DNA from 3 places in the Janibacter sp. YB324 genome. Region 1 is predicted to be linked to each of the others. Evidence: riboswitches for the same ligand, from Rfam matches in the RefSeq annotation. Region 1 holds a riboswitch; each other region holds the start of a gene.
What was found. Region 1 has a riboswitch for S-adenosylmethionine ahead of H7A72_RS10215 (aminotransferase class V-fold PLP-dependent enzyme). Riboswitches for the same ligand answer to the same signal wherever they lie in the genome.

Region 1 (4,203 bases):
GGCGGCACCTCGTCGCCAACGCCGACCTGGCGATCCAGACGGGCGTCGACCCCGACCACGTCGTGCTGGCCGAGGACGGCGTCGTCGTCGATCTCGTCGACGGTCGCGCGCGCATCACCGGGGCAGTGCCCTGCGGCTACGTCTACGTCGACGGTTCGAGCGTCGGGGGTGCGACCGAGGAGCTGCTCAAGGACCGTCGCATCCTGCGCGACGAGGGCTTCATCTCCGTCATGGTCGTCGTCGACTCCTCGACCGGCAAGGTCATCGCCGGTCCGGAGATCACCGCCCGCGGCTTCGCCGAGGACGACGAGATCTTCACCCAGGTCGAGCCCAAGATCATCGCGGCGCTCGACGAGGCGGCCCGCAAGGGCACGACCGACACCCACCAGCTGCAGCAGGTCGTGCGCCGTGCCGTCGGTGGCTGGGTCGGCGGCAAGATCCGCCGACGCCCGATGATCATCCCGGTGGTCGTCGAGGCCTGAGGACGCCGGGGCGAAGGGGGCCTGCCGGGTCCCCCTTCGCCCTACCCGAGGAGGGTCACAGGGCGCGCAGGACGCCGAGGAGTCGGTCGATGTGCTCGGTCGTGGTGCCCAGACCGGCGCTGATCCGCACGGCGGTGTCCTGCTCGTGCTCCGCGAGGAGGTCGTCGACGAGCAGGTGCGCGCAGAACTTGCCGTCGCGCACGCCGATGCCGTGGTCGTCGCCGAGGACGCGGGCGACCTCGCTGCTGTCGTGGCCGTCGACGGTGATCGTGGCGACGGGCGCGGCGTCGCCACCACCGAAGAGCGAGTGCACGTGCACACCGGGGATCTGCTGCAGTCCGGCGAGCAGGCGGATGCGCAGCGCCTGCTCGTGGTCGACGATCGCCTGCTCGTGCTCGGTGATGATCTCGCAGGCCGTGGCCAGGGCGACGGCGCCCAGGACATTGGGGGAGCCGGCCTCGTGGCGCGCGGGGCCACAGGTCCACTCGGTCTCGTCCAGGCCGACGCGGGCGGTGGCCCCGCCTCCGGCGAGGTAGGGGGTCGCGGCGTCGAGCCAGTCGCTGCGCCCGACGAGCACGCCGGCACCGAAGGGGGCGTAGATCTTGTGCCCGGAGAAGGCCACGTAGTCGATGCCCAGGGCGTCGATGTCGACCCGGCGGTGCGGGACGACCTGCGCGGCGTCGAGGGCGAAGCGCGCGTCGTGCTCGTGGGCCAGCGCCGCGAGGCGCTCGATCGGCCAGTGCTCGCCGGTGACGTTGGACGCGCCCGTGGCGACGACGAGCCGGTGCTCGGCCGGGTGGTTGCGCAGGGCCTGCTCGAGCAGGGCGACGGCCTCGTCGTGGCTGTGCGGCACCGGCAGGCGCAGCGCGTCACCCCACGGCAGCAGTGCCGCGTGGTGCTCGGAGGCGAAGACGAAGACCTTGGTGCCCGCGGGCAGCGCCCGCGCGAGCAGGTTGAAGGAGTCGGTCGTGTTGCGGGTGAAGACGACGTGGTCGTCGGTGCGGGCGCAGACGAAGGCTGCGACGGCTTCGCGAGCGGCCTCGTAGCGCGAGCTGGTCACGCGGGAGGCGAAGCCGGCGCCCCGGTGCACCGAGGAGTAGGTGACGGCCGCGGCGGCGACCTCGTCGGCGACCGCCCGGAAGGCGGGCGTCGTCGCGCCGTGGTCGAGGTGGGCGTACTCGACGCTCGAGCCGTCCTCGTCGCGGTAGCTCAGCCCCTCGGAGACGAGCTGCGGCAGGGCGGTGGTCGTGCGGTGCAGGTCGGAGATGGTCATGACGGTGCTCCTGGTCCTTCGGGGACCCAGGTGGCGACCGTGAGTCCGCGCTTGCCGGGCGACGGTCTGTCGCCGGCCAGGTCGTCACCCGGAGCACCCCACCGCGGAGGAGGGTTGCCGACCAGCTAGCCGGGGCTTGTCGCTGGTACTCGTGACCTTGGGTCAAGACCATAGCCCACGTCCGGAGGCCGCTGTCGAGCCCCGGCCGGCCGTGTCTCGGTTCGTGGACGTCAGGCCAGGGCGAGCGCGAGGACCGCGCCGGCCACGAGGTAGGGGCCGAAGGCGAGCTGCGTCGTGCGCGATGCCTTGCGCGTGAGCAGCAGTGCGAGAGCGGCGATCCCGCCGATGACGAAGCCGAGCCAGATACCCACGACCAGCTGGCTCCAGCCGAGCCAGGCGAGCGTCGGGGCGATCGAGACCATGAGCTTGGCATCGCCCATCCCGATCGAGCGTCCGAAGAGGACGAAGGCGAGCAGCACGGTCCCGCCCCCGACGAGGACGGCGGCGAGACCCGCGCGGGAGAGGGCGCCCCAGTCGCCGGTCACGGCCGACGCGACGGTGAGGAGCACCCCCTGGACCGGCACGAGCGGCAGGGTGATGGCATTGGGCAGGCGGTGCACGTCGGCGTCGATCGCGGCGAGCACGAGCCCGGCCGCGGCGAGGGCGAGCGGCGCCAGCAGCGTCGTCCAGTGCCGGTCGGCGAGGCCGAGCGCGACGACCAGCCCGACGAAGGGAGCGAGCGCCGGGACCCAGAGATGGCGGGGGAGGGGACCCCCTTCGTCATCGCGGCGGTAGTGGCCGGCGCGCAGCCACCGCCACGCGAGGGTGCCGAACACGGTCGCGGCGAGCACGACGACGAGGGTCCGGGTGTCCACGGGGCGAGGTTATCCGCTGTGATCCGTGGCCGGTGGTGCGCGTGTGACGCGTGTGTCAGAGGGTGCTTTCGCCTACCCTGCGGAACATGGCCACTCGTCCGTCGACCACCTCGCGCAGCAAGGGCGCCAGCTCCCGACCCAAGGGCTCCACCCGCCCGTCGGGTCGCAAGGCACCCGCCAAGAGCAGCGCGAAGGGGAGGACCTCCTCCCGCAAGCCCGCGTCCGGTGGGGGTCTGCCCCTGCCCGTCGCCGCGGTCCAGCGCACCTGGATGGGTGTCGCCCACGCGACCGGCTCCGGGGTGCGCCGCATCGGCACCAGCGCGAGCCAGATCGAGCCCGAGCACCGCCGAGACGGCTGGGGCTTCCTGGCGCTGGCGCTGGCGCTCGTCGTCGCCGTGCGCGAGTGGTGGGGCCTCAGCGGCGCCTTCGGCGACGTCGTGCACGCGGTGGCTGCGGGCACCTTCGGCCGGGTCGCCTACGCGCTGCCGATCGTCCTGCTCCTGCTCGGCGTGCGTCTGCTGCGCTCGGCGAGCGAGCCCGCCTCCGACGCCCGGCTGGGCTTCGGCAGCGTCATGCTGCTCTTCGCGGCCTCGGGCCTGACGCACATCGCCAAGGACATCCCGCAGCCGCCCGACGGCGCGGGCCCGATGCGTGACGCCGGGGGCATCGTCGGCTTCCTCGCCTCCGACCCGCTGTCGACGGCCGTGACCGAGTGGCCGGCGACGATCCTGCTCGTCCTGCTGGGGCTCTTCGCCCTCCTGCTGCTCACCGGCACCCCGCTGCACGAGGTGCCGCAGCGGCTGGCCTACGTGCGCGCCGCCTTCACCGGTGAGGTGCCGAGCCACGTCACCGCAGCCGACGTCGACGCCCGCCACGATGCGGCCAAGGCGGCGGTCACCCGCGCCCGGCGCCGACGCGCCATCGACCCCGACGAGGAGCAGTCCGGGGAGCGAGACGGCGACACCGCCTACGACCAGGCCGCCGTCGTGCAGCCGGTCGGCAAGGGCCGTCGCAAGAAGTCGGCGGCACCCGCCGCCGACGTCGAGGAGACGACCGAGACCCCGCAGCCCGAGGCCGGCGGGCCGCGCCCGGGCGAGAAGCGCCCGACGAAGAATCCGGCCGTCGCGCCGGTCCCCAGCGGCAAGACCGAGCTGCAGCCGCCGCCGACGACCCAGCTGCCGCAGCGTGTCGAGCAGCTCGCCCTCGCCGGCGACGTCACCTACACGCTGCCCGACAGCCAGTACCTCAAGCCCGGCGCACCGCACAAGGAGCGCTCCGCGGCCAACGACAAGGTCGTCGAGTCGCTCACGGGCGTCCTCGACGAGTTCGGCATCGACGCCCAGGTCACCGGCTTCCACCGCGGCCCGACCGTCACCCGCTACGTCGTCGAGCTCGGGCCCGGTGTCAAGGTCGAGCGGGTCACCGCGCTGTCGAAGAACATCGCCTACGCCGTCGCCTCGGCCGACGTACGCATCCTCAGCCCCATCCCCGGCAAGTCGGCCATCGGCATCGAGATCCCCAATGCCGACAAGGAGATGGTCTGCCTCGGCGACGTCCTGCGCTCCGACGTCGC
Region 2 (4,203 bases), 930 kb from region 1:
TCATCGCGTGGGAGCAGGGTGTCGCCGCGCACCAGGCGCAGTGGGCCCAGCAACAGGCCTGGAGCCAGCAGCAGGCCTGGAGCTCGACGGTGCGCTCGCACGTCGTCCCCGACTGACCCCAGACCTGCGGGCGCCCACCCGCTCGTCCACAGCCGGCCCGTCCCCTCTGTCGAGGGGGCGGGCCGCTCGGCATGGTCGGGGCATGACACCGACCGCCAGCCCCCGCGACGCCTCCGAGCTCGCCGTCCTCGTGCCCTACCAGCTCGGTTACCACCCGGGTCCATCCCTCGTCCTCGCCGCCTTGCACGGTCGGCGGCTCGGGATGGTCCAGCGCCTCGACCTCGTCGACGACCCCCGGGCCTGCGCCGCCCTCGCCGAGCACAGCATCGCGATCATGGTCCGCGAGCGGGCGCAGGGGGTCGTGGTGCTCGCCTTCGAGGACGACGAAGGGGGCTCCCGCCCCGTCCGCGCGGCCGTCACCTCGGCGGCCCTGGCGGCCGGTCTCGCCGTCCCTGACCACGTCGTCGTGCGCGACGGCCGGTGCTGGGTCCCGGGGTGCGACGACGGGTGCTGCCCGCCGCAGGTGCGCGCGCTCCCGCGGCCCGAGGAGGTGCCGGCGGTCGCCCCCTTCGTCATGGCCGGGGTGCGGCCGCTCGCCAGTCGTGAGGAGCTGGTCGCCACCGTCGTGCCGCCGACGGACGAGACGCGCGCCGAGGGGGTGGCGCAGGTCATCGTGTCGGGCGAGCCCGTGCCGGTCGACGACGACGAGCTCGCCGCGCTGTGGTCCCACGTGCTCGACCCGCGGCGCAGCGCGCGACCGGTCGGTGACCTGCCCGATGCCGAGCTGGCCGTGCTGGGCGGCTCGCTGCTCGACGTCCAGTGGCGCGACGCGTTGATGGCCGTGCTCGCGCCGGGGTTCTTCTCGCTCGACGACGTGCCGCTCGAGGTCGGCTGGCTCGCCCTCGACGCGGCGGCGGAGTGCCCCTGGGTCGACTGCTGGGAGGGCGACGACGAGCTGCCGCAGGCAGGGGATTGGTCGGACGAGCTGCTCGTCGTCCGTGGTCGGCTCGTCGAGCTCGCCCGGCTCCTGCCGCAGCCGCTCACGCCCACGGTGCTCGTCACCGTGGCGCACCTCGCCTGGTGGGCCGGTGACGGCACGATCACCGGCATCTGCCTCGAGCGGGCCCTCGAGATCGACCCCGAGCACCGGCTGGCCGACCTCATGCTCCGTCTGCTGGCCACGGGGGTGCGTCCGTGGGCCCTGCCCCCGGCCGAGGGTCCGCAGCCCGGACGCGACTCGATCGGGCGCGCCTCGTGACGTTAGAGTTGTCGGCAGGTCATGAGTGCCAGCGTCAAGCCCCGGCTTGCTGGCCGGCAACCCTCCTCGCGACGGGGTGCCCCGGGTGATGACCGGGCCGCGTCGAGGCGACGTGGCAAGGCGAGACACTTCGGGAGCACTCCGTGAGCGTGACGACCACACCCCCCGCGAGCACCGCGCTGTGGCGCGACGGCGACCACCCGGGCGAGCGACGCTTCGTCTCGATCGGGCGGCTGGAGCTGGAGTCGGGCGAGTCCCTGCCCGACGTCGTGCTGGCCTACGAGACCTGGGGGCGCCTGCGTCCCGAGCGCGACAACGCCGTGCTCGTCGAGCACGCGCTCACCGGTGACAGCCACGTCGTCGGCGAGGCCGGTCCCGGTCACCCGACGGCCGGCTGGTGGCCGGGTCTCATCGGGCAGGGCGCGCCGCTCGACGACGACTACTTCGTCATCGCGATCAACGTCCTCGGTGGTTGCCAGGGCAGCACCGGGCCGGGCAGTGCCGCGCCCGACGGCCGGCCGTGGGGCAGTCGCTTCCCGCGCCTCACCATCCGTGACCAGGTCGCGGCCGAGGCGCGGCTCGCCGACGTCCTGGGCATCGAGCGCTGGCACACCGTCATCGGCGGGTCGATGGGGGGCATGCGCACGCTCGAGTGGGTCGCGAGCCACCCCGAGCGCGTCGGCACGGCGATCGCCCTGGCGACCGGCGGCTACGCCACCGCGGAGCAGATCGGGTGGAGCCAGGCGCAGATCCTCGCGATCCGCAACGACCCGTGGTTCGCCGGGGGTGACTACTACGACCACCCGCAGGGCCCCGAGGCCGGGCTGGCCATCGCCCGCCGCATCGCCCACATCACCTACCGCAGCGAGCTCGAGCTGCACGAGCGCTTCGACCGACGGGTCCAGGACGAGCCCGCCGGGCCCGAGGGCCGCCCGCGCTACACGGTCGAGAGCTACCTCGACCACCACGGCGGCAAGCTCGCGCGCCGCTTCGACGCCAACTCCTACGCGGTGCTCTCCGAGGCGATGAACTCCCACGACCTCGGCCGGGACCGTGGGGGGATGTCCGCGGCGCTGCAGGACTTCACCGGTCGACTCGTCGTCGCGCCGGTCGACTCCGACCGGCTCTACCCGCCGCGGCTGTCGCACGAGGTCGTCGCGGCACGTCCCGGGACGCAGCTGCGCACGATCTCCTCGGCGGTCGGTCACGACGGTTTCCTCACCGAGGTCGACCAGGTGGCCGAGCTGCTCCGGGACGTGCTGCGCGGCGACTGATCGGGACACGCCGACGACACCGGTGCCGGAGTGAGACAGGTCACGGGGCCGCGGTGTAGCGTCTGGCCCAGGTAGTCCATCAGCCGAGTTGTGACGAGGAGCGAGCGATGACCATCGTCGTGGGGTACGTGTCGACCAAGGAGGGCGAGGCCGCTCTCGAGCGCGCCTTCGAGGAGTGCCGCCTGCGCAACGACAAGCTCGTCGTCATCCACTCCGACCGTGGTGGCGTGGGCCTGAGCGGTGACACCGCCCGCAAGAACGAGGACGATCTCAAGCAGGTGCGTTCCCGCATGGAGGAGGCGGGTGTCGACGGCGAGGTCCGTGGCCTCGTCCGAGGCAAGGAGCCGGCCGAGGACCTCATCGTCGTCGCCGAGGAGACCGACGCCAGCCTGATCATCATCGGCCTGCGTCGTCGCACCCCCGTCGGCAAGCTGATCCTCGGGTCCAATGCTCAGCGTGTGCTGCTCGACGCGCCCTGCGACGTGCTGGCGGTCAAGGCCCGCTGAGACCCTCCGACCGCCCCTGGTGGCGGCACCCGACGGCCACGCGTTTTATAATGGTCACGAGCCCAGCGCACAGCGACCGGGCGAGTCGGGTCAGACGGGGTCACGCCACTCCCTTCGTCCCGGCGGAATCCTCCGTGACGAAAGGTTGTTGGTGACTGCTGTGTCCCCACGGTCCGTCGAGACGCAGGGCTCCCTCCCCAAGGAGTTCTCGCATCCCTCGCTGCAGGAGCTCGTCCTGAAGGGCCGCACGACCGGATCCATCACCAGCGATCAGCTACAGGCCGCGTTCGGCGAGGCCAAGATCAGCCCCAGTCGGGGGCGGGTCGTCCTGCGCGCGCTGGGCGAACAGGGAATCGAGGTTCAGGTGCCAGAGTCCACTCCGGCGAAGAAGACGGCCAAGAAGACCCCCGCCAAGAAGGCGGCGAGCAAGACCGCGGCGAAGAAGACGGCCACGAAGAAGGCCGCCGCCCCCGCGAAGAAGGCTGCCCCGGCGAAGAAGACCGCGGCGAAGAAGGCCGCCTCCACCGCCACGGCAGCCGCGGCCGCCGCCCCGGTGAAGCAGGCCGCACCCGCCAAGCAGGCCGCCGCGAAGAAGGCTGCCGCGAAGAAGGCCGCGGCCAACCCGACGACCACCACGGCCGAGGAGCCGGCACCCGGTGAGGACGAGGTCCTCGGCGAGGAGCCGGAGGCCAAGGCCAAGCCCGAGACGGAGCAGGACGAGAAGTCCGGCTTCACGATCAGCAACGACGACGAGGACGACGCTCCCGCGCAGCAGGTCGTGACGGCCGGCGCCACCGCCGACCCGGTCAAGGACTACCTCAAGCAGATCGGCAAGGTCGCCCTCCTCAACGCCGAGCAGGAGGTCGAGCTGGCCAAGCGCATCGAGGCCGGCCTCTTCGCCGAGGAGAAGCTCGCCTCCGGCGAGAAGATCGAGATGAAGTTCAAGCGCGAGTTGTGGTGGATCGCCCAGGACGGCAAGAACGCCAAGAACCACCTGCTCGAGGCCAACCTGCGTCTCGTCGTCTCGCTCGCCAAGCGCTACACCGGCCGCGGCATGCTCTTCCTCGACCTGATCCAGGAGGGCAACCTCGGTCTGATCCGTGCG
Region 3 (4,203 bases), 700 kb from region 1:
ATCAAGACCGTGCTCCAGATGGCCGCCGTCCTCACCTACGGCGCCGGCATGCCGGTCGTCAAGATGGGCCGCATGGCGGGGCAGTTCGCCAAGCCGCGGAGCAAGGACACCGAGACCCGTGACGGCGTGACCCTGCCCGCCTACCGCGGCGACATGGTCAACGACTTCGCCTTCACCCCCGAGTCGCGCGAGCCGGACCCGCAGCGCCTGCTGCGCGGCTACCACACGAGCGCCGCGACGCTGAACCTCGTGCGCGCCTTCACCCAGGGCGGCTTCGCCGACCTGCGGCGCGTCCACGACTGGAACGTCGGCTTCGTCTCCAACGCCGCCAACCGGCGCTACGAGGGCCTGGCCCGCGAGATCGACAAGGCGATGCGCTTCATGGCCGCCTGCGGTGTCGACTTCGAGGCCATGCGGGCCACCGAGTTCTGGTCCGCCCACGAGGCGCTGCTGCTCGACTACGAGCGGCCGATGACGCGCGTCGACTCGCGCACCGGCAACCTCTACGACACCTCGGGGCACTTCCTGTGGATCGGCGAGCGCACCCGGCAGATCGACCACGCGCACCTCGACTTCGTCAGCCGGATCCGCAACCCCATCGGCATGAAGGTCTCCGACAAGGCCGACCCCGACGAGCTGCTGCGGATCATCGACCTGCTCGACCCGCAGCGTGAGCCCGGCCGCCTGACCTTCATCACCCGCATGGGGGCCGGCCGGATCCGCGAGGCCATGCCGGCCATCGTCGAAAAGGTCCGCGACTCCGGGGCGATGATCACCTGGATCTGCGACCCGATGCACGGCAACACCTTCGAGTCCGCGTCCGGCTTCAAGACGCGCGACTTCGAGGACGTCGTCGACGAGGTCCGTGGCTTCTTCGAGGTGCACCGCTCCCTGGGTACCGTCCCGGGCGGCCTGCACGTCGAGCTCACCGGTAACGACGTCACCGAGTGCCTCGGCGGCGCCGAGCGCATCCTCGACGAGGACCTCAACAAGCGCTACGAGAGCGTCTGCGACCCGCGCCTGAACCACCAGCAGAGTCTGGAGCTGGCCTTCCTCACCGCGGAGATGCTCAGCGAGGGCTGAGTCCCTCTCGCCCGTCCTGTCGAAGACCGGGGTGCCCGCCGAAGGGTGGGGTCGACGCTGGGGAAAAGTCCGGACCGCGTGGTCTGCCTCTCATGGGGGCGCAGGCAGTCCGGACTTTTTCTTGATTCGCGTCGACCCCACCCTTCGTCGCGCTCGCTGCGGCACTCCCTTCGTGGTGCTGATGGTTGTGTGTTGAACCGGTAGCCCTGGGCACCGGCGACGCTCATGGGGCGCTGCCGGCACCCGGCGCTACCGGTTGACCACACAACCACCTGTCGAGTCAGCCGGGCCCCGTTGCGGGGCAAGGGGACTCGAGAGGTCCGGATGGCGAGACAGTTAACTCCTTCCTTTGCAGTAGGAGATGGATCTGCGTAGGTTCTTCTTCAGGTCACGAGATCCAGCGTCAAGCCCCGGCTTGCTGGGCGGCAACCCTCCACTCGCGGTGGGGTGCTCCGGGTGAGGACCTGGCTCCGGTCGTCGTGGCCGGAGCAAGCGCGAGGCACTCACCGGCCTCATGACAGGACGGACACCCATGAGCACCACCGTCACGACCGCACCGCGGTCGCTGCGTCCGGCGCTGCGGCGCCACGTCGACCTCCTGCGGGTCAACAGCGCCCTCTGTCGCTGACCTGAACCTGCATTGCCCTACGGCAATGCGAAGCCCGGCCGACCTGAACCTGCATTGCCCTACGGCAATGCAGACCCCCGGCGACCCAGCACTCCCACCACCGGCGACGAGCCTCCCTTCGTCGACCGTCGATCCGCCAACCACCCCGCACGGGGGAGCGGGGCCTCTACCTCGGTGGCTTCGTCTCCCGCTTCGTCGGGCTGTCGAAGACCGCGAGCCGGGACATCCTGTGCCTCCTCCAGAGCTATGTCACCCGCCCGGAAAATGTCGTCCGGGTCGTCTGGGAGCCCGACCAGCTCGTCATCTTCGACCACCAGATCACCCAGCGCTACGCGCCGGACAACTACGACGGGCTGCCCCGCCGTCTCGAGCGGGTCACCGTCGCCGTGAGGTGCCCGTCGGCATCGACGGCGAGCGCAGCCGCTCGATCACGGGGGACGCCTCGCACTACGCGCCGGCGGTCTGACTCCCTTCGTCGGGCGACCACCTGAGTGCGTCAGACGACGAGGATCGTGACCGTCGAGCCCTTGGGGGCGGTGCCGCCGCTCGGGCGTGAGGCGCGCACCTCGTCGAGCGGCCCACCGAGGAAGGTCTGGACCGCGACCTTGAAGCCCGCGGCCTCCAGCTTGGTCGTCGCCGCGGAGCGGCTCAGGCCCTCGACCGACGGGACGGCGACCATCTCCGGGCCCTTGGAGACGGTGATCGTCACGGTCTCACCTGGCAGGAGCATGCCGCTGCTCGGGGACTGGCTGATGACCGAGCCCTTGGGCACGCTCGTCGAGTAGGCGTCGTCGGCGCGGGTGACCTCGAGCCCGGCCTCCTCGATCGCGCCGGTCGCCGCCTCGGCGCCCTGACCGGTCACCGTCGGCACGGCCACCGGCTCGGGGCCCTTGGAGACGACGAGGGCGACCTTGGCGTCGCGCTTGACCTCGGTGCCGGGGGCGGGCGTCGTCGAGACGATGCGGCCCTTGGCGACGTCGTCGTCCCAGGCCTGCGTCGTCGCACCGACCGTCAGGGTGCGTCGCTCGAGCGTGGTCCTGGCCTGGGCGGCGGTGCGGCCGGTGAGGTCAGGGACCTCGTAGCGCTCGGGCCCCTTGGACACGACGACGGTGACGTCGGACCCCTTCGACAGCTCGGTGCCGGTCGGCGGGTTGGACGTGATGACCTCGCCCTTGGGCACCTGCTCGTCGAAGGCCGAGGACTCGACGTAGCCCAGGTCGCCGTCCTGCGTGAGGCTGGCTTCCGCGTCGGCGCGGGAGAGGCCGGTGACGTCGGGCACGACAACCGTGCTGCCCGGGCCCTCCTGGGTCCACCACCAGCCACCGCCGGCGGCGAGCGCCACGACGAGCAGGAGTGCGACGAGCGCGCGGCGCCACCCCCGCCGGGACGAAGGGGGCTCCGCTGCAGTGGTCGAGGCGCCACCCGCTGCGCCGGCGCCACCTGCTGCTGCACCCGCGGCACCGGTGTCGATCGCGCGCGTGCGCTCGGGGCGTGGGTGGGCGACGGTGGCCGCTGCGCCACCCGCCGGCCGGCCCTGCGGCGAGGCCGTGGCCGCGGCTCCTCCGGCGACGACGTGCGGTCGACGGTCGAGCTCCTGGGGCGTCAGGCCGGCGCGCACCCGCTGCAGCTCGGCGAGGTAGGCGCCCGCGTCACGGGGGCGCTCGTCGGGGTCGCGCGCGGTGGCCAGGGCGACGAGGTCGTCGAGCTCGCCCGGCAGGTCCTCGACCCGCTCGGAGGGGCGCGGCACCGAGCCGTGGACGTGCCGGAAGGCGACGTGGATCGGCGACTCGCCGTCGATCGCCCGCTGCCCGGTGAGCAGCTCGAAGAGGATCAGCCCGGCGGCGTAGACGTCGCTGCGGGCGTCGGCGATGCCGCGCTCGACCTGCTCGGGGGAGAGGTAGGCGACCGTGCCGAAGAGCACCCCGTCCTCGGCGGTGGTCGTCTGCGAGGTGACGGCCCGGGCCAGGCCGAAGTCGGCGACCTTGATCGCGCCCCGCTCGGGGATGAGGATGTTCTCGGGCTTGACGTCGCGGTGGATGTAGCCGGCCTCGTGGGCGGCCGCCAGACCGGTGAGCACCGGCTCGAGGACGTCGAGCGCGGCACGGACGGTGAGCGCGCCCTCGGTGTCGACCACCGCACGCGCGGTGCGTCCCTCGACGTACTCCATCGCGAGGAAGACCTGGCCGCCGTCCTCGCCCTGGTCGAAGACGGGCACGACGTTGGGGTGGCTCAGCCGCGCGGCGGAGCGGGCCTCGCGGCGGAAGCGGGAGACGAAGGTCTCGTCGGCCGCGAGGTCTGGGCGCATGACCTTGAGCGCGACCTCCCGGTCGAGCCGGGTGTCGGTGGCGAGCAGCACCGTGGCCATCCCGCCGTCGGCGAGGTGGCGCAGCACGCGGTAGCGACCGTCGACGAGATCGCCGACGAGCGGGTGCGTGGATGCGGTGGTCACGCCCAAAGTCTAGGTTCGCCCCCTGCGTCAGCCCGTCACATCC

Region 2: it holds a riboswitch for S-adenosylmethionine, as region 1 does, so the genes downstream of both, H7A72_RS05720 (homoserine O-acetyltransferase) here and H7A72_RS10215 (aminotransferase class V-fold PLP-dependent enzyme) in region 1, are expected to answer to the same signal.
Region 3: it holds a riboswitch for S-adenosylmethionine, as region 1 does, so the genes downstream of both, H7A72_RS06760 (TauD/TfdA dioxygenase family protein) here and H7A72_RS10215 (aminotransferase class V-fold PLP-dependent enzyme) in region 1, are expected to answer to the same signal.

The regions. Positions count from the first base shown of each region.
Region 1 is NZ_CP060120.1:2,105,087-2,109,289, reverse strand. Features, by position in the region: gene H7A72_RS10220 (ribonuclease J) at 1-482, shown strand, start outside; gene H7A72_RS10215 (aminotransferase class V-fold PLP-dependent enzyme) at 538-1,755, opposite strand; SAM riboswitch class IV at 1,798-1,912, opposite strand; gene H7A72_RS10210 (A24 family peptidase) at 1,986-2,630, opposite strand; gene H7A72_RS10205 (DNA translocase FtsK) at 2,717-4,203, shown strand, end outside.
Region 2 is NZ_CP060120.1:1,172,732-1,176,934, forward strand. Features, by position in the region: gene H7A72_RS05710 (YkvA family protein) at 1-116, shown strand, start outside; gene H7A72_RS05715 (DUF4192 domain-containing protein) at 203-1,318, shown strand; SAM riboswitch class IV at 1,336-1,445, shown strand; gene H7A72_RS05720 (homoserine O-acetyltransferase) at 1,462-2,592, shown strand; gene H7A72_RS05725 (universal stress protein) at 2,700-3,098, shown strand; gene H7A72_RS05730 (RNA polymerase sigma factor) at 3,259-4,203, shown strand, end outside.
Region 3 is NZ_CP060120.1:1,401,940-1,406,142, forward strand. Features, by position in the region: gene H7A72_RS06755 (class II 3-deoxy-7-phosphoheptulonate synthase) at 1-1,083, shown strand, start outside; SAM riboswitch class IV at 1,470-1,584, shown strand; gene H7A72_RS06760 (TauD/TfdA dioxygenase family protein) at 1,843-2,202, shown strand; gene pknB (Stk1 family PASTA domain-containing Ser/Thr kinase) at 2,208-4,160, opposite strand; gene H7A72_RS06770 (LysM peptidoglycan-binding domain-containing protein) at 4,196-4,203, opposite strand, start outside.